2 linked regions of the Syntrophobotulus glycolicus DSM 8271 genome follow. The main gene of each other region encodes a partner of the protein of the gene in region 2 in a complex. Links are inferred from orthologs where the notes say so. Each region holds a gene or a part of one and is shown on either strand. Other genes may lie near its edges. The genes, in order: SGLY_RS07025 and hfq.

What was found.
Region 1: the proteins of hfq (region 2) and SGLY_RS07025 are in contact, whole or in part, in a crystal structure (PDB 3VU3), measured with the Escherichia coli proteins. The link is inferred for Syntrophobotulus glycolicus DSM 8271 from one-to-one orthologs.

Annotation. Positions count from the first base shown.
Region 1 is NC_015172.1:1,404,956-1,411,753, forward strand. The notes cover bases 1,593-4,547. They hold SGLY_RS07025 (catalase), read right to left. Parts: upstream 4,149-4,547; coding sequence 2,037-4,148; downstream 1,593-2,036. Other genes in these bases: SGLY_RS07020 (ABC transporter ATP-binding protein), read right to left, coding at 1,593-1,891. Outside these bases: SGLY_RS07015 (ABC transporter permease), read right to left, coding at 126-965; more of SGLY_RS07020, read right to left, coding at 977-1,592; putative heme d1 biosynthesis radical SAM protein NirJ1, read left to right, coding at 4,553-5,776; putative heme d1 biosynthesis radical SAM protein NirJ2, read left to right, coding at 5,773-6,771; ahbB (siroheme decarboxylase subunit beta), read left to right, coding at 6,771-6,798.
Region 2 is NC_015172.1:1,782,367-1,789,092, forward strand. What follows is about bases 3,673-6,555. They hold hfq (RNA chaperone Hfq), read right to left. Parts: upstream 5,299-6,555; coding sequence 5,047-5,298; downstream 3,673-5,046. Other genes in these bases: SGLY_RS08770 (DUF401 family protein), read left to right, coding at 3,724-4,932; miaA (tRNA (adenosine(37)-N6)-dimethylallyltransferase MiaA), read right to left, coding at 5,334-6,281; SGLY_RS08785 (class I SAM-dependent methyltransferase), read right to left, coding at 6,296-6,555. Outside these bases: SGLY_RS08750 (D-alanine--D-alanine ligase family protein), read right to left, coding at 1-697; lepB (signal peptidase I), read right to left, coding at 762-1,286; SGLY_RS08760 (methionine gamma-lyase family protein), read right to left, coding at 1,294-2,556; SGLY_RS08765 (AAA family ATPase), read right to left, coding at 2,732-3,625; more of SGLY_RS08785, read right to left, coding at 6,556-6,726. UniProt on the Escherichia coli protein: RNA chaperone that binds small regulatory RNA (sRNAs) and mRNAs to facilitate mRNA translational regulation in response to envelope stress, environmental stress and changes in metabolite concentrations.

The sequences.
Region 1 (6,798 bases), 380 kb from region 2 along the record:
ATGATAAAACCAAATACCATTCATCCCGTTAGGCTTGACGCCAAGGATAAAAAATACCGAACGCTCAGATCAGACCTGAGAATTCGGTACTTTTTTATGGAATATAAGATTGAATGTCTGATGTGTTATCTGCTTTTTCGCGTGAGCCTGAAAAGCGCAAGCGAATAAAAGACCAGAGCGGTGGCGGCCAGAACCAGCACGCTTCCCCACCACGGGAAGACATTGCCCCCGTAGGTGAAGACAACGCCCATCTCTTCCCTGAAGGCATTGGCCGCCGAAGAAGGCGCGCCTGCAAAGGATTCCCGCAGGGGCACGTCCATCATCAGCTGCCGGAATAACACGCCCGAGTGGGATACGGGGAAAAGCCGAATGACGGTCTGGATCGGGTCCGGGAATATGCCGATCGGGATATACGTTCCCGTCAAAAATCCGATCAGCGTACCGATGATCGTACTTGCTGTGCCGAAGGCGTTCATACTGCTTAAAAAAGAGACGAGCAGGCAGACCATCGAGCTTGAGGAAAGCACGGAAAGGAGAATGACGCCGATCAGCCTGAGCGCAGCCGGTAAATCGAGCAGCCGCCCGCCGTAGGCCACGATATAGAGTTCAGCAAACACCAAAGCAACCAGAGTCAGAATGACGCCGATGACAAAGGAGCTGGCGATATAACCGGCGGTCAGGGAACGCCGGCTTAAGGGGGAGGCGTTAAAATCCTTGATCACCTTCTTTGCCTTGTCATCGACCATGGTGCCGAACGCGCCGAGGGCAGCCGTGATCGAGGATACCGCGAGGACACCCGCCATGATCCAGCTGTCAATGAGGAAGCGCGCCCCTTTTATCTCACCCAGGTCTGAGATAACGAGATCTCCTAAAAACAGTACATACAGCCCGATGATGATGAGGACTCCGAGCAGTGAAAAAAACACGCTTGTCTTATCCCGGAAAAAAACGTTCAGGTTGCGCACAAGCAGGTGGCTCATTCTCTGATCTCCTTTCCGGTAATGGCGATAAACACATCGTCCATCGTGCCGCTCTGCACCTCGATGTGGGTCAGATATTCCTGGCATCTGGCCAGGATAGCCACTGAATCCACTGTGCTTTTCAGCTTGAGCGTAAACTGGATGCCGGAGGCGGTATAATCGACACCCAGCCCGTCCAGCACAGCTTTCAAGCCGTCCGCGTCCGGAGCGGTCATCCGCAGGGTGTCGGAAGTGTAGCGATGCCGCAGCTCGTCCGGCGTACCTTGGGCGACAAGCAGCCCGTGATCAATAATGACTACATAATCGGCACGTGCGGCCTCCTCCATGTAATGCGTGGTCATCAACACGGTCATCTTGTTCTCGGACTGCAGGGTACGGATAGTCTGCCAGATATTTCCCCTCGTCTGGGGGTCAAGTCCTGTCGTCGGCTCGTCGAGAAACAGGATTTTCGGCGCGTTGACCAGTGCTCTGGCAATATCCGCTCTCCGCCGCTGCCCGCCGGAAAGACTGCCGTACCGGCGATCGATGAAATCCGTCACCCCGGCTGATTGTGCGGCCTGTCCGACCTTTTCCCTTAACACGGCCCGCGGTATTTTGTAAAAGCTGCCGCGCGTCATAAGATTTTCCCGCACCGTGAGCAGGGGGTCTAACAGATGATCCTGAAACACGACGCCGATTGAGGAGCGGATCCTGGAATCAGCGCCGCCAAGCACGTGGCCGTTGATCACCACCCTGCCGCTGTCCGCTTTCAGCAGTGTACATAAAATGTCAATTGTCGTGGATTTGCCGGCGCCGTTCGGACCCAAAAAGGCAAATAACTGGCCCTGCTCCACATCAAAATCAATGCCCCTGACAGCCCTGATCTCCCCGTAAGATTTCGTGAGCCCGGATACCTCGATCATTTTGCTCATTTGAGCATCACCCTTTTGCCTTTATTTTCAAAAAAAAGCCGATACACCTGGTGCAGGATATCAGCCTTGCTTTTCGTTTTGAATGAGATCAGCTTCGGGGAAGGGTTTCCTTCAATATCTGCTCTTGATATACTCTTTTATCTGTTCAATTGGCCCTGGACCAATGCCGGTGCATAGCCAGCTGGTCGACGAATGCTGTGCAGAACGGCTGAAGCGTGGAACCGCCGTTGACCACCACCACTCCCTGAAAAATCTGCGGCGCGGCCTGCGCATCCCTAAGATCAGGCAGGAAAGCCGCCGCGTCCGTGGCTTGAAGCAATTCCGCTCCTTCGTCCGATGCCCCTATTGTTTTGGCATGATGGAGGGCTTCATTGATGAAGCTGCGCGCGTTGTGGTTTTGTTTTAACACATTGACATGATCGCTGCCGCCCGGAACATACACCGCGTCGTAAAGCAGAGCGCCCGATGTGGTCAGGTCCTTGTCCGGTTTAAGCGGGGTGCCGTCTTTACCGGAAATCTCACTCAAGCTGCTGCTCACCGTTTCCCCGACCGCTCCGGCCGCTTTAAGCTCAGCCAGCATATTCCGGACAGATACCGTGCAGAAGCCGCTTTCCAAAAGGATCGCCACCTTTCTGGTTCTGGCCGTTTTTATGGTGTTTTCCTGACTCAGTGCAGGTGAGGATGCCTGTGTGCTCTTCGGCACGGCCTGTGCGGGCGGCTTGGCGCCGATCCCCGCCGCGATTTGGACCGCCAGCTCGGGCGCAACACTGGCAAACATATCCACGACCCGCTGTTTGAGATTGACGTCTTTGACGCTGCCCACTTCAAAGTGAAAGGCGTCCACAATATGCTCCTTTTCAGCCGCGGACATGCTGTTCCAGAACAGCGTGGCCTGACTGAAGTGATCGCGGAAGCTCTCACTGCGGGCGCGGACCGCATGCCCGTCGATCCGCTGGGCGTAATGCGCAAAGCCCCCTTCTTCCTCGGGAACGGGGGACGGGGAATTCTGCGCCAGCGAATTCGGAAAATAGCTGACCGGTCCCGGATGGATGGCCATGCGGTGCATACCGTCGCGCTGATTGTTGTGCACGGGCGCTACCGGCCGGTTGATGGGAATTTCGCGGAAGTTCGGCCCGCCCAAACGGGTGAGCTGGGTGTCTTCATAAGAGAACAAACGCCCCTGTAACAGCGGATCATTGCTGAAGTCAATTCCGGGTACAATATTGGCGGGGCAAAAAGCGACCTGCTCCGTCTCTGCAAAGAAATTATCCACATTTTTGTTCAGCGTCATTTTCCCGATGATTTTCACCGGTATCAATTCTTCCGGCCATAGCTTGGTGGGATCAAGAAGATCAAAATCAAAATCGAATTCCTGATCTTCTTCAATCATCTGTACGCCGAATTCATACTCGGGATAATTGCCCTGCTCAATCGCGTCCCAAATATCCCGGCGGTGGTAATCGGGATCTTTCCCCGAGAGCTTTTGCGCTTCATCCCTCATCAGGGAATGGACGCCAAGCAGCGGCTTCCAATGAAATTTGACAAACCGGGCTTTATCCTGGGCATTGATCAACCGGAACGTATTGACGCCAAAGCCTTCCATCATACGAAAGCTTTTGGGAATAGCCCGGTCAGACATGGCCCACATGACCATGTGCGCCGTTTCCGGCGCATTCACGACAAAGTCCCAGAACGTGTCATGCGCGGTGGTGGCCTGGGGAATTTCGTTGTTCGGCTCCGGCTTCACCGCATGAATCAAATCGGGAAATTTTATGGCGTCCTGGATAAAGAAAATCGGAATATTATTGCCGACGATATCATAGTTTCCGCTCTCTGTATAAAATTTCGTGGCGAAGCCGCGAACATCGCGCACGGTGTCTGCCGACCCGCGTGAGCCGACAACGGTTGAGAAACGCACGAATACCGGGGTTTTTGAGCCCGGAACCTGCAGGAAATCCGCCTTGGTATACTCTGACATCGACTCATACAGCTCGAAATACCCATGAGCGCCGAACCCCCGGGCATGGACGACGCGCTCGGGGATCCGCTCGTGATCAAAGTGCGTGATCTTCTCACGGAAATGGAAATCCTCCAGCAGGGTCGGTCCGCGTTCGCCCGCTTTTAAGGAATCGTCAGTGCTGGTGAGTTTAAGCGCGTTATCCGTGGTGAGGGCCTGACCGTCGTCATCCGAACGGTACGCTTCCATTTGCTTCATTTTTTTCTGGTCGTTCTCCTGAAAAGTGTCTGAAAATGACATGTTATTACTCCCTTAATCAATGATATCCATAGTATTCCAAGCTGCGCTTATCCTATTCAATTCGGGAGGAATTGGATGCTCATGACCCGGCTCTTTCATCATACTTCATGTTTTCGTCAGCTTTTCAGCGCGGTCCCAAGAACAGCAGGGCAATTTGAGCGGTCCTTTTTAGCTGCTGCTCTTTTGATTTTTGTAACACAAGGGAAATCAGTTCTTGAACATTGCTCCTTTAAACAGGTTTTATCAGGATCTGCAAAAAATGACAGCGGCAGCAGCACTCATCAGAGAACCTGAAAGATTAATGGATGAATAAACGGCTGCTCCATGATAAAATATAGAAATATTCAATGAAAGTTTCCGGTTATCCGTGTCAAAGGGAAAGCGCCGTTTAATGGAGTGAAGACATGATCAGTATCACGAAGCTGTTATTCGATACCGAGTATTTCGGGGATTCCCTGCGCTATAGCCGGGACAGCAAGAATGCCAGGCATGGGACGACCGAAGGGTCCGGCCCGGTCGTGGTTTGGAATTCGACCCGGACGTGCAATTTGCACTGCGTGCATTGTTATATGGATTCCGATGCGGAAAACGACGAGAATGAGCTCTCCACGGAAGAAGCGAAAAAGCTGATCTCCGATCTGGCGGAGTTTAAGGTGCCGGTGCTGCTTTTTTCCGGGGGAGAACCCCTGATCCGCCCTGATTTTTTTGAGCTGGCCGCCTATGCCGCCGCCCAGGGGATCAGGCCCACCCTGTCCACCAACGGCACCCTGATTACCGCGGAAGCGGCCCGGAAGATCAAACAGATCGGGGTCGGATATGTAGGGATTTCCCTGGACGGCCTGCGGGAAGTCAACGACAAGTTCCGGGGGAAAGAAGGGGCCTTCGCGGCCGCCATGGAAGGGATTCAAAACTGCGTGGCCGCCGGGCAGCGGGTCGGCCTGCGCTTTACCATCAACCGGAATAATGTTCAGGAGCTGGACCGGATTTTCGATTTCATCGAAGCGGAGAAAATCGACCGGGCCTGTTTTTATCATTTGGTCTATTCCGGGCGGGGCCGGGGAATGGTGACGGACGATATCTCCCCGCAGGAATCCAGACAGGCGATGGATACCATTATCCGCAGGACAAGGGACTTTCAGCAAAGGGGCCTGAACAAGGAAATCCTGACGGTGGACAATCACAGTGACGGTGTCTACCTCTACCTGTCAGCGTTGAAAGAAAATCCGGAGCGGGCCGAGAGGATCAAAACCCTGATCGGACGAAGCGGCGGGAACCGTTCCGGGATCGCGTTCGGTGAGGTTGATCCTTATGGAGAGGTCCACCCGGATCAATTTACCCGCCATATTTCCTTGGGCAATGTGCGGGAGAAAAAGTTCGGGGAGATCTGGACGGATATGAGCCGGCCGCTCCTGGCCGCCCTGAAGGACCGCAAGCCTTTTTTGAAGGGGCGTTGTGCCCGCTGCCGTTTTCTGAGCCTCTGCAACGGAAATTTCAGAGCCCGGGCCGAAGCGGTGACCGGGGATTTTTGGGCCTCCGATCCCGCCTGTTACCTGACGGATGAAGAGGTCCTTCCAAACAGCGGCGCGGGGGAGGAAAATCTGATGGAGAAAGCAGGACTTGAACCATGATCGTATCCTGGAATACAACCAATGCCTGTAATATGTATTGCGACCACTGTTACCGGGACTCCGGCGTCCGGCAGGAAGAGGAATTAAGCACGGCCGAAGCCGAGACAATGCTGGAGCAGATCGCCCGGGCCGGGTTTAAAATTATGATTTTCAGCGGAGGGGAACCCTTGATGCGGCCGGATATCGTCGATTTGGCCGCCTATGCCAGAGAGCTGGGCCTGCGTCCGGTTTTCGGCACCAACGGGACTTTGCTCACGGCGGAGCTTGCCCAAAAGCTCAAAGGGGCCGGTGCTATGGGGATGGGCATTTCCCTCGATTCTTTGGACCGGGCAAAGCATGATCAATTTCGCCGTTATCCGGGAGCCTGGGAAGAGGCTGTCCGGGGGATGCGGAATTGCCGGCAGGCCGGGCTGCCATTTCAAATCCATACCACAGTCATGGACTGGAATTCAGGGGAGCTGGAGGCACTGACCGATTTTGCCGGAAAAGAAGGGGCCGTCGCGCATCATATTTTCTTCCTGGTCCCGGCCGGACGGGCCGTGTCCCTGGAAGAGGAAGCGCTGAAAGCGGAGAATTATGAGGATGTTCTGACCCGGATCATGAAAAAGCAGCAGACCGTGGACATCGAGCTGAAGCCGACCTGTGCCCCCCAGTTTACCCGGATCGCCAAACAGTTGGGGGTGGCGACCCGCTTCAGCCGCGGTTGTCTGGCCGGAACATCGTATTGCATCATCAGTCCCCAGGGACAAGTGCAGCCTTGCGCTTATCTCAATATCCCCTTGGGCGATGTGCGGACAACTCCTTTTGATGAGATCTGGCGCAGCCACCCCGTGTTTGAGGAGCTGCGCACTCTGGCCTATAAAGGCGGCTGCGGGGCCTGTCTTTATCAGAAAATCTGCGGCGGCTGCCGGGCCCGGGCCGCCTATTACCATGAAGGGGACTTTATGGCCGAGGAGCCCTGGTGCCTTTATCAGGGGCGCAGAGGGGGACAGTGATGGATGCGGTTGATCGGGCGATCCTCA
Region 2 (6,726 bases):
CAAGCTCAATTTCCCTGGCTTTGACTCCTTGTTCGATCACAACCTTATCATCATAAGCCGCAGCGAGCTTCAAAGCCTGACCAAGATCGGACTCTCGGCTGACCTTAGTGATCCCTACACTGGAACCCAAATTAGCAGGCTTGACAAAAACAGGGAAAGATAATTCCGTCATTACCTTCGTGCGGATACTGTCCGGATCATTGTCAATCTGGTTTTTTAACACTGTAATATGAGGTACGATAGGCAAGCCGGCCTGGGCAAAGACCGCTTTCATCCTGTCTTTATCCATGCCCAAAGCCCCGCCTAAGACACCTGAGCCAACATAAGGAACACCGGCTATTTCAAATAAGCCCTGAATAGTTCCGTCCTCCCCTTTTGGACCGTGAAGCACCGGAAAAATAAGATCAAATTTACCGTCACCAGGAAGTGTGTTCCCGGAAACCGGGATAAAACGGGGATTGGCCGGATCAGTGACTAAGGTAACTTGAACATCGTGACTGGAGACTGTGCCATTGTTCAGCTTCCAGGTCTGAGGATCAATCCCCCAGTACCATTGACCTTTTTTGGTTATTCCTACGGTTAATATTTCATATTTCTCTTTATCTAGAGCCTGAATAACCGAGGCGGCCGAAACCAGGGAAACTTCGTGCTCCCCGGATTCTCCGCCAAAAATGACAAGAACTTTCATCTTAGGCATTGAGTATTCTCCCCCCTGTCTTGGTTTAGCCGGAACCGAAAAGTTACAGCAATCATCGTTTCCGCTACAAAAAGATCTTGATTTTTGAAAGAGGCCAGTAACAGATCAACACTTTGCCTTGAACAAGCCCCGTTTCCACTAAGCCGTTAAATCTGGAATCGTCTCTCATATGTCTATTATCATTCATGACAAAAATATGATTTTCGGGAACAAGGACCGCCGGCAGATCAAAGGTTGTTTTTTCCGGCTGGTAAGGCTCATAAAGAGGCTGGTTATTGATAAAGGTCAGTCCATTTCTGATTTCAACGGTATCGCCTGAAAGACCAATGACTCTTTTGATCAAAAGCTTTGCATTGTCCGGTGAAGAGTATGAGACGATTTCTCCTCTTTTCCAGATATCCGGCCCTTTATAAACGGCAACCATACTTGAAGCAGGAAGCGTCGGCTGCATTGCCTGATCCTCTACTGTCAGCAAACCGAAGCAATAGGTTTTCAGAACCCAGGACAAGGCAAACAGAATTAAAGATATTTCAATAATATCTGACAGATAGGTCAAGAAAGATTTTTCCGTAGTTGTTTTTTTGAGCATAATCGCCTCAAGCAAGAAATCCCTTTTCGGATAAATTAAGAGCTGCTAAGATATTGGCCAGTTTAACGTAGTCAAAGGATATCCCTCCCTGCATATAAGCAACATAGGGTTCACGTATCGGCCCGTCTGCAGAGAATTCGCTGGTCGCTCCCTGGATAAATGTTCCACCCGCCATGATCACCTCGTCGGAATAGCCGGGCATTGGCGCAGGCAGTGGCAAGACATGAGAATCAATGGGGGAGCCCTTCTGCAAGCCTTGGCAAAAGGCAATCATTTTCTCTTTAGAGCCAAGCCGGACAGCTTGAATCGTATCTGATCTTACGGCAGCCGGTTCGGGATGAACGTCAAAACCCAGACTTTGCCAGAATACGGAGCTGAATACGGCGCTTTTCAGTGCTTCCCTGACGGTTAACGGACTCAGGAACAGCCCCTGGTATAAAAGGCGCAGGTGATCCAAAGTAGCCCCTATCCCTGTGCCAAGACCGGGAGCGGCAAACCTGTTGGCGGCAAGCTCCACCAGTTCTTCCCTCCCTGCGATATAACCACCGGCGGGAGCAAGAGTTCCTCCCAAATTCTTAATTAAGGAACCGGCCATAAGATCGGCTCCTACATCACCGGGCTCCCGCTCCTCAACCAATTCACCATAGCAATTATCAACAAAAATTTTGATGTAGGGATACTTTTCCCGCGCATAACCGGTAAAGGCCTCAATTTGAGCAATGGTTACGGCATTTCGCCATTCATAACCCCGGGAACGTTGAAGGATAAACAGTTTTGTATTGGGTTTTACGGCTCCGGCTAAAAGATCAAGCTGAATCTCACTGTTTTTATCTAACGGAATATGATCAAAATCTATGCCGAATTCCTTAAGGCTTCCGATATTCGTTTCTTTAAGGCCGATCACCTTTTGCAAAGTATCATAAGGCATGCCGGTTACTGATAAAAAATGATCTCCCGGACGTAAAAGACCAAAGAGAGCGGAAGAAATCGCATGAGTACCGGAAACAAACTGGTGACGGATCATCGCCTTTTCCGTTCCCATAATATCAGCCACGATATTGTCCAGGTTTTCCCGACCGCTGTCCCCAAGCCCGTAACCGGTTGTACCGGAAAGATGATATGTAGATATTCCGGATTTTTGAAAAGCGGCCAGGACCTTCTGATGATTATTCTGGGACACCAAATCCAGTCCTTTGGTATGATTGCTGAGATAATTCTGGGCCTGATGCAGGGCAAGTTCGATTTTTGACGGAAGATGATTTAAGTTGATCAAGTATTAACCCCCAAATGGTCATGTTGAAAAAATAACCGCATTCCCCGAAAACAGGATTCGACTTAAATCATTATACTAAAAACCTTTCCATATTGCGAAAAAATCATTACAATTTTCAAATTTAATGACAAATAATGAGGAAAAATTTGCTCCTCTCAGGTAGGGGGGCTGATCAGTCCCGGAAATCTTCTTCTTTAATCTGAATCAAATCTTCTCTGGAAGGTTTGGCTTTTTGATACAGCCTGACAGCTTGTTTCCGAATGGTCTTTTCAATAATATTTCTGACCATACGGGCATTCCCGGAATAAGGATGCAAAGAATTTGTGTATTGCACCTTTTTTTTAAAAGTAATCTTCGCTTCGGGGGATAATTCATACTGCCGTTTGCTCAGCATGGATTCACCAATAGCATAGAGTTCTTCTGCCGAATAATCCGGGAAAAAAATATGGATGGGGAAGCGTGAGCGAAGACCAGGGTTGCTTTCAATAAAGAAATCCATCTCATTTTTATAGCCGGCAAGAATGATGACCAGATTATTCTTCTGGTCTTCCATGGCTTTGACCATAGCATCGATCGCTTCCTTGCCAAAGTCCTTTTCCCCTCCCCTGGCTAAAGAATAAGCTTCATCCACAAATAAAATCCCACCTAAAGCTTTTTTAATCTGTTCCCTCGTTTTTTGGGCGGTGTGTCCTATGTATTCCCCCACCAGATCAGCGCGTTCGCATTCCAAAATATGCCCTTTGTTTAATACCCCTATTTCTTTAAACAGCTTACCGACGATTCTGGCCACAGTAGTTTTTCCTGTTCCGGGGTTACCACTGAAAATCATATGAAGGACTGTCGGTTCAGAAGTCAGATTAAGTTTTTCCCGGCATTTTTGAATCTCGATAAAAGCTTGAAGCTCATAGATCAGATTTTTGACTGTACCTAAGCCAATTAAATCATCCAGCTCTGTCAAGATTTCTTTTACTTTCTCGTTTTCCGGCTGGGCATTTGCCGGCCGGATCCGGCTCTGGCCTTTCATCACAGGAGGCAGGTTGTCTCTGAACGTAATTTTTACCGCCATTTAAGCACCCCCATCCTTTTATCTATATGCATAATATTAAAGAAGGTGTATGATTAGAAATATTAGTCTGAGAATATAAAGCAGGAGAGGAAAAAGAAATGACAACCTTGAAATTACTGCTTGTTTTTGTCTTGATGATGATCCTTCTTTGGCGGAAGAAGCCTCTGGCCCAAGTAGTTATTGCTTCTTCCGTGCTTTTGGCTTTACTCTGCGGAACCGGCCCGGCTGTTTTTTTTCAGATGGTCTGGAAAGCAACTTATAGTCAGACCACATTAGAATTGATCGCTGTTTTGGCCAGTATTATGATTTTGGAACGACTGCTCAGAAAACAGGGATATTTGGATCGTATGCTGAAAGCGCTTTCGGGTCTTTTTCGGGACCGGAGAATTGTCATGGCGATGATTCCAGCCTTTATCGGTCTGATGCCCAGTGCCGGAGGAGCCTTATTTTCAGCCCCTTTGGTCGAGGAAGCTGCAGGCAAATCCGTGCCGGCAGAGGAAAAAGCTTTTGTTAATTTCTATTACAGGCACATCTGGGAGTATTTCCTCCCGATTTACCCCGGTGTGCTCCTGGCCTCTTCAATCACTCAGATCCCTCTTTCCAAACTGATTCCCGCTTTGGCACCTTTCGGCATCCTGATCATCTTAATCGGCTTACCCTTTCTGTTTTCGATCAAACCTTCAGAAATACCGGCGTCCTCTTCAAGCGATAAAGAAGAACGCGGTAAACTCATTAAAGATGTGATCTTCAGTACCCTTCCCGTTATTGGGGTCGTTGCCCTGGTTTTGGCCTCGGTGAATGCAATTTTGGCTGTACTCCTGGTTGTCGGCTTTTTGGTTTTCAAGCACCGCTATACGCCCGGCCAATTGATTGCCGTAGTTCGGGAAGCCGTCGTCATCAAGACCTTAGTCATCATTTGGGGGATTATGCTGTTTAAAGAGGTTATGACCGCAACCGGATCAATCAATGATTTGCCGGTACTGATTGGCCAGCTGCCTATTCCTCAAATTGCCGTTTTGGGCATGGTCAGTTTTCTAATTGCTTATCTGACCGGTCAAACCGGTTTTTATGTCGGCATCGCTTTCCCTATTGTCGTTGGGGCTGCAGGCGGGCAGGTCAGCCTTCCCCTGGCGGTCTTTGTTTTTGTTGCCGGATCGGCTGGTACCATGCTTAGTCCCATGCATCTCTGTCTCTCTCTGACCATCGATTATTTTAAAACAAATCTGACCAAAGTCTGGCCGAAGCTTATTGTTTTAGAGACCATTTTAGTCGGTGTGGCTCTGATCAATTACTTGATTCCGCGTTAAAGCCAAACTGTTTCCTAAATAGAGAAAAGAACGCAACGAAATTTTCATTCGCTGCGTTCTCTTTTTCTTTCACCAGGAATCGCGGCCATTCATTACGGCCGAGGGGTCTAGGGTCTATTCTGCCGAAGTGCCCCCGGCAGCATTCATATTCATATTTATAGAGCGCAAAGGCATTATGGTCGAAATGGCATGCTTATAAACCATCTGCTGTTTGCCTTCAAAATCCAGTACTACGGTAAAATTATCAAAACCCTTGACTAACCCTTTAAGTTGAAATCCGTTTACCAGATAGAGGGTAACCGGAATATTGTCCTTGCGGATCTGATTGAGAAAGGTATCCTGTAAATTAATTGGTGATTTATTCATAATTTTACCTCCATCACCTTTTCTTACTATGGAACTTATTCTACACGAGATAATGCTTCCCTGCAAGTATGGAAAACATCAGAAATTATTTCACTTTTCGAGTATTTGTACGTATCATACCATTTTATTCGCGGATCGCGGCGGAACCAGGTGAATTGTCTTTTGGCAAAGTGCCTGGTGTCTCTTTGGAACAAGCGGAGCATCTCCTCGTATTTGGTCAGACCCCTCAAATACTGTATCACGTGCCGGTAGCCAATACTCTGCAGGGATTTTGTTTGATAAGGGTATTTTCTCAGCAGTCCCTCGACTTCCTGGATCAATCCTGCTTCAAGCATGCTTTCACAACGGAGATTAATCCTGTCATAAATGACCTGGCGGGGAGCATCCAGCCCCAGATAAATGACGGTCTGGTCAAGTGCAGGGTATTTGGTTTCCAGGTAATCTCTCTGTTCCGAGAGAGGCTTGCCGGTTATTTCGGATACCTCCAAAGCCCGCACAACCCTGGCCGTATCATTCGGGTGCAATCTCCTTGCTGTCGAAGGGTCTATTTCCGCCAATTTCCCATGCAGGGCCAAACTGCCATGATTTCTGACGAAGGTAAGCCACTTCGTTTTGATCTTGTCCGAACCTTCTAACGGAAAGGAATAGTCGTCAGTCAAAGAACGAATGTAAAGGCCGGTCCCGCCGACAATAATCGGCATTTTCCTCCTGGCTTGGATATCGGCAAGGATGACCCGGGCCAGAGATTGAAAAACCGCGGTTGTGAAGGGTTTATCCGGTTCCAGGATATTGATTAAGTGATGCCGGATTTCCCCAAGTTCTCCAAGCGAAGGTTTGGCAGAACCAATATCCAACTCTTGATAGACTTGGATCGAATCGCCGTTGATGATCTCACCATTTAATTTGCGGGCCAATTCCATGCCCAGGTCGCTTTTGCCGACTGCCGTCGGTCCGACGATAATGATCAGGGGCCCTTTGAGCATGTTCATTCCTCATTTTATTTAAGATTGATTTCACCATAGTGAAAAGAGCTGTATTTACCAGAGGGTACTATTGTAAAGCCTAATCTGTCAAATTCCCCGCTACCCTTGCGTTCCTTAAGCAGCACTTTTCTTCTGGCTACCCGGCATGCCTGCTCAACCGCTTCCAGCCTCAGTCCGGTCGAATCTGACCAGAGCTTCAGAGGCTTTATGGAGGCTGAGGAATCAACCGTACTGTTAAACATAGGATCAAAATAGACGATATCATAGGAACGATCTTTTAAGCTCCTCAAATAGTCCAAATGGTCACTATGGAAAAGCATGATCTTCTCTGTTCCCCTGATTAGCTCAGACCAAGCTCTTTCTTTCAGGGCATTTTTTAGTTTAGGCGGGCGCAAGCTGCTCATTTCCGTTATTCCCTCCCTGACTAAAGCATAGATCAGCGGAG